Regions from separate parts of the Streptomyces sp. Tu6071 genome, predicted to be linked through region 2. Evidence: riboswitches for the same ligand, from Rfam matches in the RefSeq annotation. Region 2 holds a riboswitch; each other region holds the start of a gene.
What was found. A riboswitch is a leader RNA that binds a small molecule or an ion and turns the genes downstream of it on or off. The one in region 2 is predicted to bind cobalamin.
Positions count from the first base shown of each region.

Region 1: another riboswitch for cobalamin. It lies ahead of STTU_RS26735 (cobalamin biosynthesis protein); the one in region 2 lies ahead of STTU_RS09715 (ribonucleoside-diphosphate reductase subunit alpha).
Region 3: another riboswitch for cobalamin. It lies ahead of metE (5-methyltetrahydropteroyltriglutamate--homocysteine S-methyltransferase); the one in region 2 lies ahead of STTU_RS09715 (ribonucleoside-diphosphate reductase subunit alpha).

Region 1 is NZ_CM001165.1:6,321,695-6,324,961, reverse strand. It holds gene STTU_RS26745 (inorganic phosphate transporter) at 1-698, shown strand, start outside; gene STTU_RS26740 (hypothetical protein) at 710-964, shown strand; cobalamin riboswitch at 1,135-1,267, shown strand; gene STTU_RS26735 (cobalamin biosynthesis protein) at 1,378-2,334, shown strand; gene STTU_RS26730 (cobyric acid synthase) at 2,331-3,267, shown strand, end outside.
Region 2 is NZ_CM001165.1:2,404,159-2,407,425, reverse strand. It holds gene STTU_RS09715 (ribonucleoside-diphosphate reductase subunit alpha) at 1-1,552, opposite strand, end outside; cobalamin riboswitch at 1,690-1,811, opposite strand; gene mctP (monocarboxylate uptake permease MctP) at 2,190-3,267, opposite strand, start outside.
Region 3 is NZ_CM001165.1:494,906-498,172, reverse strand. It holds gene metE (5-methyltetrahydropteroyltriglutamate--homocysteine S-methyltransferase) at 1-1,916, opposite strand, end outside; cobalamin riboswitch at 2,080-2,270, opposite strand; gene STTU_RS01995 (winged helix-turn-helix transcriptional regulator) at 2,344-2,886, opposite strand; gene STTU_RS01990 (MFS transporter) at 3,030-3,267, shown strand, end outside.

The DNA of each region.
Region 1 (3,267 bases), 3.9 Mb from region 2:
TCATCACGCTCGCCCTCGTCACGGGCGATGTGCTCAAGCCGGGGGCCAACCCGCCGGTGTGGGTGATCCTCTCGGCCGGGTGCGCGATCGCGCTCGGCACGTACCTCGGCGGCTGGCGCATCATCCGCACGATGGGCACCGGACTCACCGACCTCGAACCGCCGCAGGGCTTCGCCTCGCAGACCGGCGCGGCGACCGTCATCCTCGCCTCCTCGCACCTCGGCTTCTCGCTCTCCACGACCCAGGCGTGCTCCGGCTCGGTGATGGGCGCGGGCCTCGGGCGCAAGGGCGGCACGGTGCGCTGGTCCACGGCCGGGCGGATGGCGATCGCCTGGCTGCTCACGCTCCCCGCCGCCGCGCTCGTCGGCGCGGGCGCCGAGTTCCTGACCCGCCAGGGCACATGGGGCGTCGTGCTCACCGGGGTGCTGCTCCTCGCGGGAGCCGCGACGATCTACGTCCTGTCGCGGCGCCGGCCGGTGAGCCACCACGACGTGACCGGCGACGCCGAGCCCGCCGGAGTGATCACCCAGGCCCTCGCCTCGGTCGCGCCGCCGCCCGCCGGGACGCTCACGGTGCCGGTCCAGCCGACGGCCGCCGAGGCGCCCGACGCACTCCACCCCCCGCTCACGGCGGAACTCCCCGCCCCGGCGACGGCCGAGACCCCGCGTCACACCGCGGGCTCCGGCACCGCGGCCTGAAAGGAACCGGCATGAACATCGACTGGGCGGCACTCGGCTCCGTCTTCGGCGTGAGCCTGCTCGTCACCGTGGGCCTCGGCGGCGCCTTCGCCCTCGGCATCGCGGGCCTCTCGCGCGCCTCGGCGGCGACGGCGGCGGAGGACGGCGGTACGGGCGGCGGTACGGGCGCGGGCGGGCAGGCGCTGCTCGCCCGGCTCGGCGCGTACGCGTGCTTCGGCGTGTGCCTCGCGGCCGTCGCGTTCGGGATCTACGTGATCGTGGCCTGAGACGGACCGGCACCACGGGCCCCGCGAGGCCCCCCGCACGGGGGGCGGCGCGGGGCTTTCGCGTGGGCGGGCGGGGCGTCCGTGCGACGTGGGCGGGGGCGCGGGGGGCCGGACGTCCGGACCGGGCGATGTGCCCGGAGTGCGTCAAGTGCGAGTTGACGCCCGGTCTCGGGGCGTGATGCACTGCCGGGGCCATTTCGGCGGCTGTGGAGGAAGTACCGGTGCGAATCCGGCGCGGTCCCGCCACTGTGAGCGGGGAGTGATCCCCGTGAGTCAGGAACTCCCGGCGCCGAATCACGTCGTACCAGGGCGCGGACCCTGAGAGTAGGACACCCCCATGCCCGGCATCCGCCGCAGTGCGCACCCGCCAGCCCGCCCGTTCCCCCGGCGAGGCGTGACGGCGGACTGACGCCATGTCCGCCGGACGTGTTTTCGCGGTCGGCGCCACCGCCGGTCTGCTCGGCGACTCCCTCTTCGGCGATCCGCGCCGCGGCCACCCCGTCGCGGCGTACGGGTCTCTCGCGGGCGTCGCCGAGAAGGCGTTGTGGCGCGACCAGCGCGGTGCGGGCGCCCTGCACACCCTGCTGTGCGCGGGCGGCGCCACCGCGCTCGCCGCCGTCGCCTCCCGTACCGCCGCGCGCCGCTCCCCCGCCGCGTCCGCCGCGCTCACCGCGCTCGTGACGTGGGCCGTCGTGGGCGGTACGTCGCTCGCGCGCGAGGGCCGCGCGCTCGCCGCCGCGCTCGAAGCGGACGATCTCGCCGCCGCGCGCGAGCGCCTGCCGCACCTGTGCGGGCGCGATCCCCGCCGGCTCGACGCGGACGGCATCGCGCGCGCCGTCGTCGAGTCCGTCGCCGAGAACACCTCGGACGCGGTCGTCGGGGCGCTCGTGTGGGGCGCGCTCGGCGGCGTGCCCGGACTCGTCGCCTTCCGGGCCGTCAACACGCTCGACGCGATGGTGGGCCACAAGTCGCCGCGCCACCTGCGGTTCGGCTGGTCCGCCGCGCGGCTCGACGACGTCATGGGCTTCCCGGGCGCCCGGCTCACCGCCGGGCTCGCCGCACTCGTGGGCGGCGCGCCCCGTACCGCGCTCGCCGCCGTGCGGGAGGACGCGCACCGGCACCCGAGCCCCAACGCGGGGCCCGTCGAGGCGGCCTTCGCGGGCGCGCTCGGGGTGCGGCTCGGCGGGACGCTGTCGTACGGGGGCCGGGTCGAGCACCGGCCCGTGCTCAACGCGCGGCGCGGGCGGCCGGTCGCCGTGGCGGACGTCGAGCGGGCGGTGCGGCTCTCGCGGCGGGTGACGTGGGCGGCGCTCGGGGTGTGCGTCGCGGCGCGGCTCGTCGTCGCGCGGCGCCCGGGGGGTGCGCGGTGACCGGGGGCGGGCTGCTCGTCGCCGGGACGACCTCGGACGCGGGCAAGAGCGTCGTGACGGCCGGGATCTGCCGGTGGCTCGTGCGGCGGGGGGTGAGCGTCGCGCCGTTCAAGGGGCAGAACATGTCCCTCAACTCCTTCGTCACGCGCGAAGGCGCCGAGATCGGCCGCGCGCAGGCGATGCAGGCGCAGGCCGCGCGCGTCGAGCCGAGCGCGCTCATGAACCCGGTGCTGCTCAAGCCGGGCGGGGAGCGGTCGAGCCAGGTCGTGCTCCTCGGGAAGCCGCTCGGCGAGCTGAGCGCGCGCGGCTACCACGGGGGGAAGCAGGCGGAGCTGTTCGGGACGGTCGTGGACTGCCTCGCGGAGCTGCGGCGCACGTACGACGCGGTGATCTGCGAGGGCGCGGGGAGCCCGGCGGAGATCAACCTGCGCCGTACCGACCTCGTCAACATGGGGATCGCGCGGGCGGCCCGACTGCCGGTCGTGGTGGTCGGGGACATCGACAGGGGCGGTGTCTTCGCCTCGTTCTTCGGGACGACGGCGCTGCTCTCGGCGGAGGACCAGGCGCTCGTCGCGGGGTACCTCGTCAACAAGTTCCGAGGCGATGTCTCGCTGCTCGAACCGGGCCTGCGGATGCTGCGGGACCTGACGGGGCGGGACACCTTCGGGGTGCTGCCGTTCCGGCCGGGGCTCGGCATCGACGAGGAGGACGGCATGGCCGTCTCCCTGCGCGGCGCGGTGCGCGAGTCGCGGCTCGCGGAGCCGTTCGGGGAAGAGGTGCTGCGGGTCGCCGTGTGCGCCGTGCCGCTCATGTCGAACTTCACCGACGTGGACGCGCTCGCTGCCGAACCGGGCGTCGTCGTGCGGTTCGTGGACCGGGCGGCGGACCTCGTGGACGCGGACCTCGTGGTGGTGCCGGGGACGCGGGGGACGG
Region 2 (3,267 bases):
TGAAGAAGACGTCCTGGAGGCCCATCGCGCCCAGGCCCACGGGCCGCCAGCGGGCGTTGGAGTTCGCCGCCTCGTCGGTCGGGTAGAAGTTGATGTCCACGACGCGGTCGAGGAAGGTGACGGCCGTGCGGACGGTCTCGTCCAGGCGCTCCCAGTCGATCGTGCCGTTGTCGACGAACGCGCCGAGGTTGATCGAGCCGAGGTTGCACACGGCGGTCTCGCCGTCGTCGGTGACCTCGATGATCTCGGTGCACAGGTTCGAGGAGTGGACGACGCTGCCGGGCTCGGCGGTCTGGTTCGCGGTGCGGTTGGAGTGGTCCTTGAAGGTCATCCAGCCCTGGCCGGTCTGCGCGAGGGTGCGCATCATGCGGCCGTACAGCTCGCGCGCCGGGATCGTCTTGCGGGCCAGGCCCTTCGCCTCGGCGGCGCGGTACGCGGCCTCGAACTCCTCGCCCCACAGGTCGGTCAGCTCGGGCACGTCGGCCGGCGAGAAGAGCGACCACTCGGCGTCGGCGGCGACGCGGCGCATGAACTCGTCGGGAATCCAGTGCGCGAGGTTGAGGTGGTGCGTGCGGCGCTGGTCCTCGCCCGTGTTGTCGCGCAGCTCCAGGAACTCCTCGATGTCCGAGTGCCACGTCTCCAGGTAGACGGCCGCGGCGCCCTTGCGGCGCCCGCCCTGGTTGACGGCGGCGACGGAGGAGTCGAGCGTCTTGAGGAAGGGGACGATGCCGTTCGAGTGCCCGTTGGTGCCGCGGATCAGCGAACCGCGCGAGCGGATGCGGGAGTACGCGATGCCGATGCCGCCCGCGTGCTTGGAGAGCCGGGCGACCTGGAGGTAGCGCTCGTAGATCGAGTCCAGCTCGTCCTTCGGCGAGTCCAGGAGGTAGCACGAGGACATCTGCGGGTGCCGCGTACCGGAGTTGAAGAGCGTCGGCGAGGAGGGCAGGTAGTCCAGGCGGCTCATGAGCCGGTACAGGCTCGCGACCTCGTCGACGGCCGGGAGGCTGTCGTCGGCGGCGAGCCCGGCCGCGACGCGCAGCAGGAAGTACTGCGGGGTCTCGACGACCTTGCGCGTGATCGGGTGGCGCAGGAGGTAGCGGCTGTAGAGGGTGCGCAGGCCGAAGTAGCCGAAGCGGTCGTCGCCCCCGGTGTCGACGAGCGCGTCCAGGCGGGCGGCGTGCGCGGCGACGAACTCCGCCGTGCGGTCGCCGATGAGGCCCTCGCGGTGGCCCACGGCGACGGAGGCCGCGAAGCCGCTCGCGCCCTGCCCCGCGGCCTCCTCGACGATCGCGAGGGCCAGCAGGCGGGCGGCGAGCCGGGAGTAGGCGGGGTCCTCGGAGATGAGCCCGGCGGCGGCCTCGGTGGCCAGCTCGCGCAGCTCCGCCTCGTCGGCGTGGGCGCTGCGACCGCGCAGGGCGGCGGCGGCGACCCGGCCGGGGTCGGTGTCGGGGAGGTCGGCGGTGAGTTCCGTGAGGGTCCGCAACAAGGCGGTCCCGGGAAGGTCCTGCTCGGCCGCGACCGATGAGGCGGGATCTGCTGGCGCGATGGTCACTGGGGTGGCTCTCCCTCGCTCGGCTGGGGGCCTCGGGTGCGGGGCGGCGACGGGACGACGGCAGCGCTTTCGGGCACACCGCGTCACGTCCCCGGCCCTTTCCGCGGGGCCCGGACGTCTGGCACCGCGCCCGGGTGGGACGGCGGCGCGCTTTCGGCAGGTCATCGGACTCGCAACACGCCACGGGGCGCGTCGCACACCGTTGCGGGACAGTCCCGGACTCGCACCGGATTCCCCTGCCGACAGCGAGGAAGAGCATACATCTGGGGGGCGGGCGGGAAAGGAGGCCCCAGATGTTGTGTCGGGGGCGGGGACTGTTACGTGCGGGTCAACGGTTGTGGGGTGCCGACAAGGCGTCCTGTGCCCGGTGGGGTGACGGGGGGCGGTGGGGGCGGCGGCGTCGATCGTATGGCTTGAGGGGACCCCACAAGCGAGGTGGGGCGGAGTTTTTACCGGGGGGAGCGGGGCGTGCGCGTGTTCGCATTTCGGTTGCGCAAAGTGAGGAGATGTCAGGGGCATACGAACGCCGGGAGGGGCTGAAAGAATCAGCCCCTCCCGGCGGCCCCCGGCCGAAGGCTGGGGGAGTCCGAGGAGCGGGGTCCGGGGCGGAGCCCCGCGCGAACCCCCGCCCGGGGAGTCAGTGCCCCGCGGTCTCCGGCACCGCCGGCGGAAGCTCCTGCTTCACGCCGGGGTCGCCCGCGTCGGCCACGTAGTCCGAGGGCCGCGTCTCGTCCACGCCCTCCGGCGCCTTGAAGGCCCGCAGGACGAAGGTGAGCACGACCGTGACCACGAGGTTCAGGACGATGGCCGTCATCCCGATGTACCCGATCTCGCCGAGCCCCGGGATCTCCTTCGACGAGCCCCCGAAGTGGTCCTGCGTCGGCGAGGACGTCGACCAGGCCGCCCACGTCCCGTACGCCATCCCGGCCGCCCAGCCGGCGAGCAGCGCCCAGCGGTGGAACCAGCGCGTGAAGAGGCCGCCGACGAGCGCGGGGAGCGTCTGGAGAATCCAGATGCCGCCGAGGAGCTGGAAGTTGATCGCGACTGTCTTGTCCATGCCGAGCACGAAGATCAGCGCGCCGACCTTCACGAGCAGCGAGACGAGCTTGGAGATCCGCGCCTCCTGCGCCGGGGTCGCGTCCGGCTTCAGGAAGTCCTTGTAGATGTTGCGCGTGAAGAGGTTCGCCGCGGCGATCGACATGATCGCCGCCGGGACGAGCGCGCCGATGCCGATCGCGGCGAAGGCGACCCCGGCGAACCAGTCCGGGAACATGTTCTCGAAGAGCTGCGGGATCGCGAGCTGGCCGTTGCTCACCTTGACGCCGCTCGCGATCGCCATGAAGCCGAGGAGCGCGAGCAGCCCCAGCATGAGCGAGTAGAGCGGCAGGATCGTGGTGTTGCGCCGGATCACGTTCCGCTTGCTCGACGAGAGCGTCGCCGTCACCGAGTGCGGGTACATGAAGAGCGCGAGCGCCGAGCCGAGGGCGAGCGTCGCGTACCCCCACTGCCCGGCCTCGCCGGGCGCGAGCGCGCCCTTCGGCTGTCCCGTCGCGGGGTTCTTCTGCGAGAGCGCGTCGCCGGCCTTCGCGAAGATGTCGTCGAAACCGCCGAGCTTGATCGGGATGTAGATGATCGCGACCGCGATGACGAGGTAGATCAGCCCGTCCTTGACGAAGGCGATCAGCGCCGGGGCCCGCAGCCCCGAGGAGTACGTG
Region 3 (3,267 bases), 1.9 Mb from region 2:
GCCTCGGTGGCCCAGGCGAGGTAGGCCGGGCGCGCGTCGGTGCGCAGCGGCAGCGTCTCGCGCAGCGCGGGCTCGTCGACCTGGATGACGCGCGTCCCGGCCGCCTCCAGGTCCCGCACCTCGTCCCTCAGCGCGAGCGCGACCTGCCGCGCCGTCTCGCCGAGCGGCTGGTCGTCCCGGACGAAGGACCACGCGAGCATCGTGACGGGCCCGGTCAGCATCCCCTTGACCGGCTTCGCGGTGAGCGACTGCGCGTAGGCCGTCCAGCGCACCGTCATCGGCGCCGGCCGCGAGACGTCGCCCGCGAGCACGGGCGGGCGCACGTACCGCGTCCCGTAGGACTGCACCCAGCCGTGCCGCGTGGCGAGGTACCCCGACAACCGCTCGGCGAAGTACTGCACCATGTCGTTGCGTTCGGGCTCGCCGTGCACGAGGACGTCGAGCCCGGCCTCCTCCTGGAAGGAGACCACCTGCCGGATCTCCTCCTCGATGCGCTTCTCGTACCCGGCCGTGTCGAGGCGCCCGGCGCGCAGGTCCGCGCGCGCGGCGCGGATCGCGCCGGTCTGCGGGAAGGACCCGATCGTCGTGGTGGGCAGCGGCGGCAGGGCGAGGTGCGCGCGCTGCGCGGCGGCGCGTTCCCGGTACGGGGCCGGGCGGCGCGCGTCGGCGTCGGTCACGGCGGCCGTGCGGGCCCGTACCGCCGGGTCGTGGGTGAGCGGGGACGCGGCGCGCGAGGCGAGCGCGGCGCGGTTGGCGGCGAGTGCGGCGGCGACCGCCTCCGTGCCGTGGGTCAGCGCCTTCGCGAGCGTCGCGAGTTCGGCGGTCTTCTGCCGGGCGAAGGCGAGCCAGCGCAGGACCTGCGGATCGATGTCCTTCTCGCGCGCGGCGTCGAGCGGGACGTGGAGCAGCGAGCAGGACGCGGAGACGTCGACGCGGTCCGCGAGACCGAGCAGCGTGCCGAGCGTCGCGAGGGCCCGCTCCAGGTCGCCGGTCCAGATGTTGCGCCCGTCGACGACCCCGGCGACGAGCCGCTTGCCCGGCAGGCCCCCGGCGGCGGCGAGCGCGTCGAGGTTCGCGGACGCCGCTCCGGTGAAGTCGAGCGCGAGCCCGTCCACGGGGGCCTTCGCGAGGACGGGCAGCGCCTCGCCGAGCCGGTCGAAGTAGCTCGCGACGAGGAGCTTCGGGCGGTCGGCACGGCCGCCGAGGTACGCGTAGGCCCGTTCGGCGGCGGCGAGTTCGGCGGGGGTGCGGTCCTGGACGAGCGCGGGCTCGTCGAGCTGGACCCACTCCGCGCCGGCCGCCCGCAGGTCGGCGAGGACTTCCTCGTACACGGGGAGCAGCCGGTCGAGCAGGCTCAGCGGCGCGAAACCGTCCTCGGTGCCGGGGGCGGCCTTGGCGAGCAGGAGGTAGGTGACCGGGCCGACGAGGACGGGCCGCGCGCGCAGCCCGAGGGCGAGCGCCTCGCGCAGCTCGCCGACCTGCTTCGCGGAGTCGGCGGTGAACCCGGTGTCCGGGCCCAGCTCGGGCACGAGGTAGTGGTAATTCGTGTCGAACCACTTCGTCATCTCCAGCGGCGCGACGTCCCGCGTGCCGCGTGCCATGGCGAAGTAGCCGTCGAGCGCGTCGGCCGCGACGGCGGCGCGGTGGCGCGCGGGGATCGCGCCGACCATGACGCTCGTGTCGAGCACGTGGTCGTAGAGGGAGAAGTCGCCGGTGGGGACTTCGTCGGCGCCGTCGGAGGCGAGCTGTCGCCAGGCGGCGGCGCGCAGTCCGCGTGCGGTGTCCTGGAGACGCGCGGCGTCGACGCGGCCCTGCCAATATCCCTCGACCGCCTTCTTCAGCTCCCTGTCGGGGCCCTGGCGGGGGTAGCCGTACACGGTGGCCCGTGCTGCCGCGGCTGCGGACTTCGGTGTCACGGAGATCTCCTTCGCGAGATGAATCCCTGAGATCCCGGGTGTCCACGGGGGCGCGAAGGAACGACGAAGGAGGCGGGACCGCTTGCGTCCGCCGCCTGTGCTCGCCGACCCGCCCACGAGGTCACCGGGATGTCCGGGCGCGCTGTCGGAGCGCGTCCGGGCGACTGGCAGGTCTTCGGACTCGCGGGCACGCCCTCCGGACGGAGGACACCTACTGGCCGTCGCTTCCCAGACCCGTACCCGGGCCCAGTGCGTATGACGGCGGTCGTTCCCGCTCACCGCTGCGGGGCAGTCCCGGATTCCCACCGGGTTCCCTCTTGCGACGCTCCCGCCTGGCGGACGGGGCGAACCAGTCGCTGCGGGCAGTGTAGGGGCTGCGGGGGAGAGGGCGGTGGGGGCGTTCGGGGAGTGGACCGGTCCGGGTGGTTCAGCCCCGCGCCGTGATCCCCGTGGTGTCGACCGGGTCGAGGATGCGGCGGCGGCGCAGCAGGACGCGGCTGACCGGGTCGGCCGGGTCGGGGTCGAGGCCCGGCCCGGGGAGCATGTCGATGTCGCCGGGCTCGGGAAGCGTCCCGCAGTGCGGGCACGTGCCCTGGAGGGCGAGCGGGGTGTCGCACTGCGCGTGCCGGAACTCGCGCAGCGGCCGGGTGCCGCCGAACTCGCCGCGTCCCCACACGCCGAGCCCGTACAGGACGAGCCACAGGCTCTCGCCGCGTGGCGTCAGCACGTACTCCTCGCGGGGCGGTGACTCCTGGTAGCGGCGCTTGACGAGGATGCCGTGCTCGGTGAGGGACTGGAGGCGGGCCGCGAGGACGGCGCGCGGCACGCCGAGGTGCGCGAGGAAGTCGTTGTAGCGGCGCACCCCGTAGAAGGCGTCGCGGACGATCAGGATCGTCCACCGCTCGCCGATGATCTCCAGCGCGCGGGCGACGGAGCACTCCTGCCGCGCGTAGTCCTTGCCGAGAGCCATGGGGCCCAGCGTACCCGTTTTGCGGTTCGGTGAACGAACCGACTGTGCTACGGTCGGCCCGTTCAAGGTTCAGTGAACGAACTTAAGGGGCCGCAAGGCGGGTTGAGTCCCGCTGCCGCGTGCCGGAGGCTGGGGAGGACGACATGGGGCGTGGTACGGACGGGCCGACGAGGACGGGGCCGGGGGCGGCGGTACGGGAACGGGAGCGGCGCCCCGCCGGGCCCGCGCGCGTGACGGGGCGCGGGGTGCTCCTGCTGACGACGGTCGCGACGGTCCTCGCGATGATGAACTACACGGGCCCCCTCGTGACGGTCCCCGCCACCGTCGCGGATCTCGGGACGGGCGTCTCGGCGCAGTCGTGGCTGCTCAATGGCACCCCGC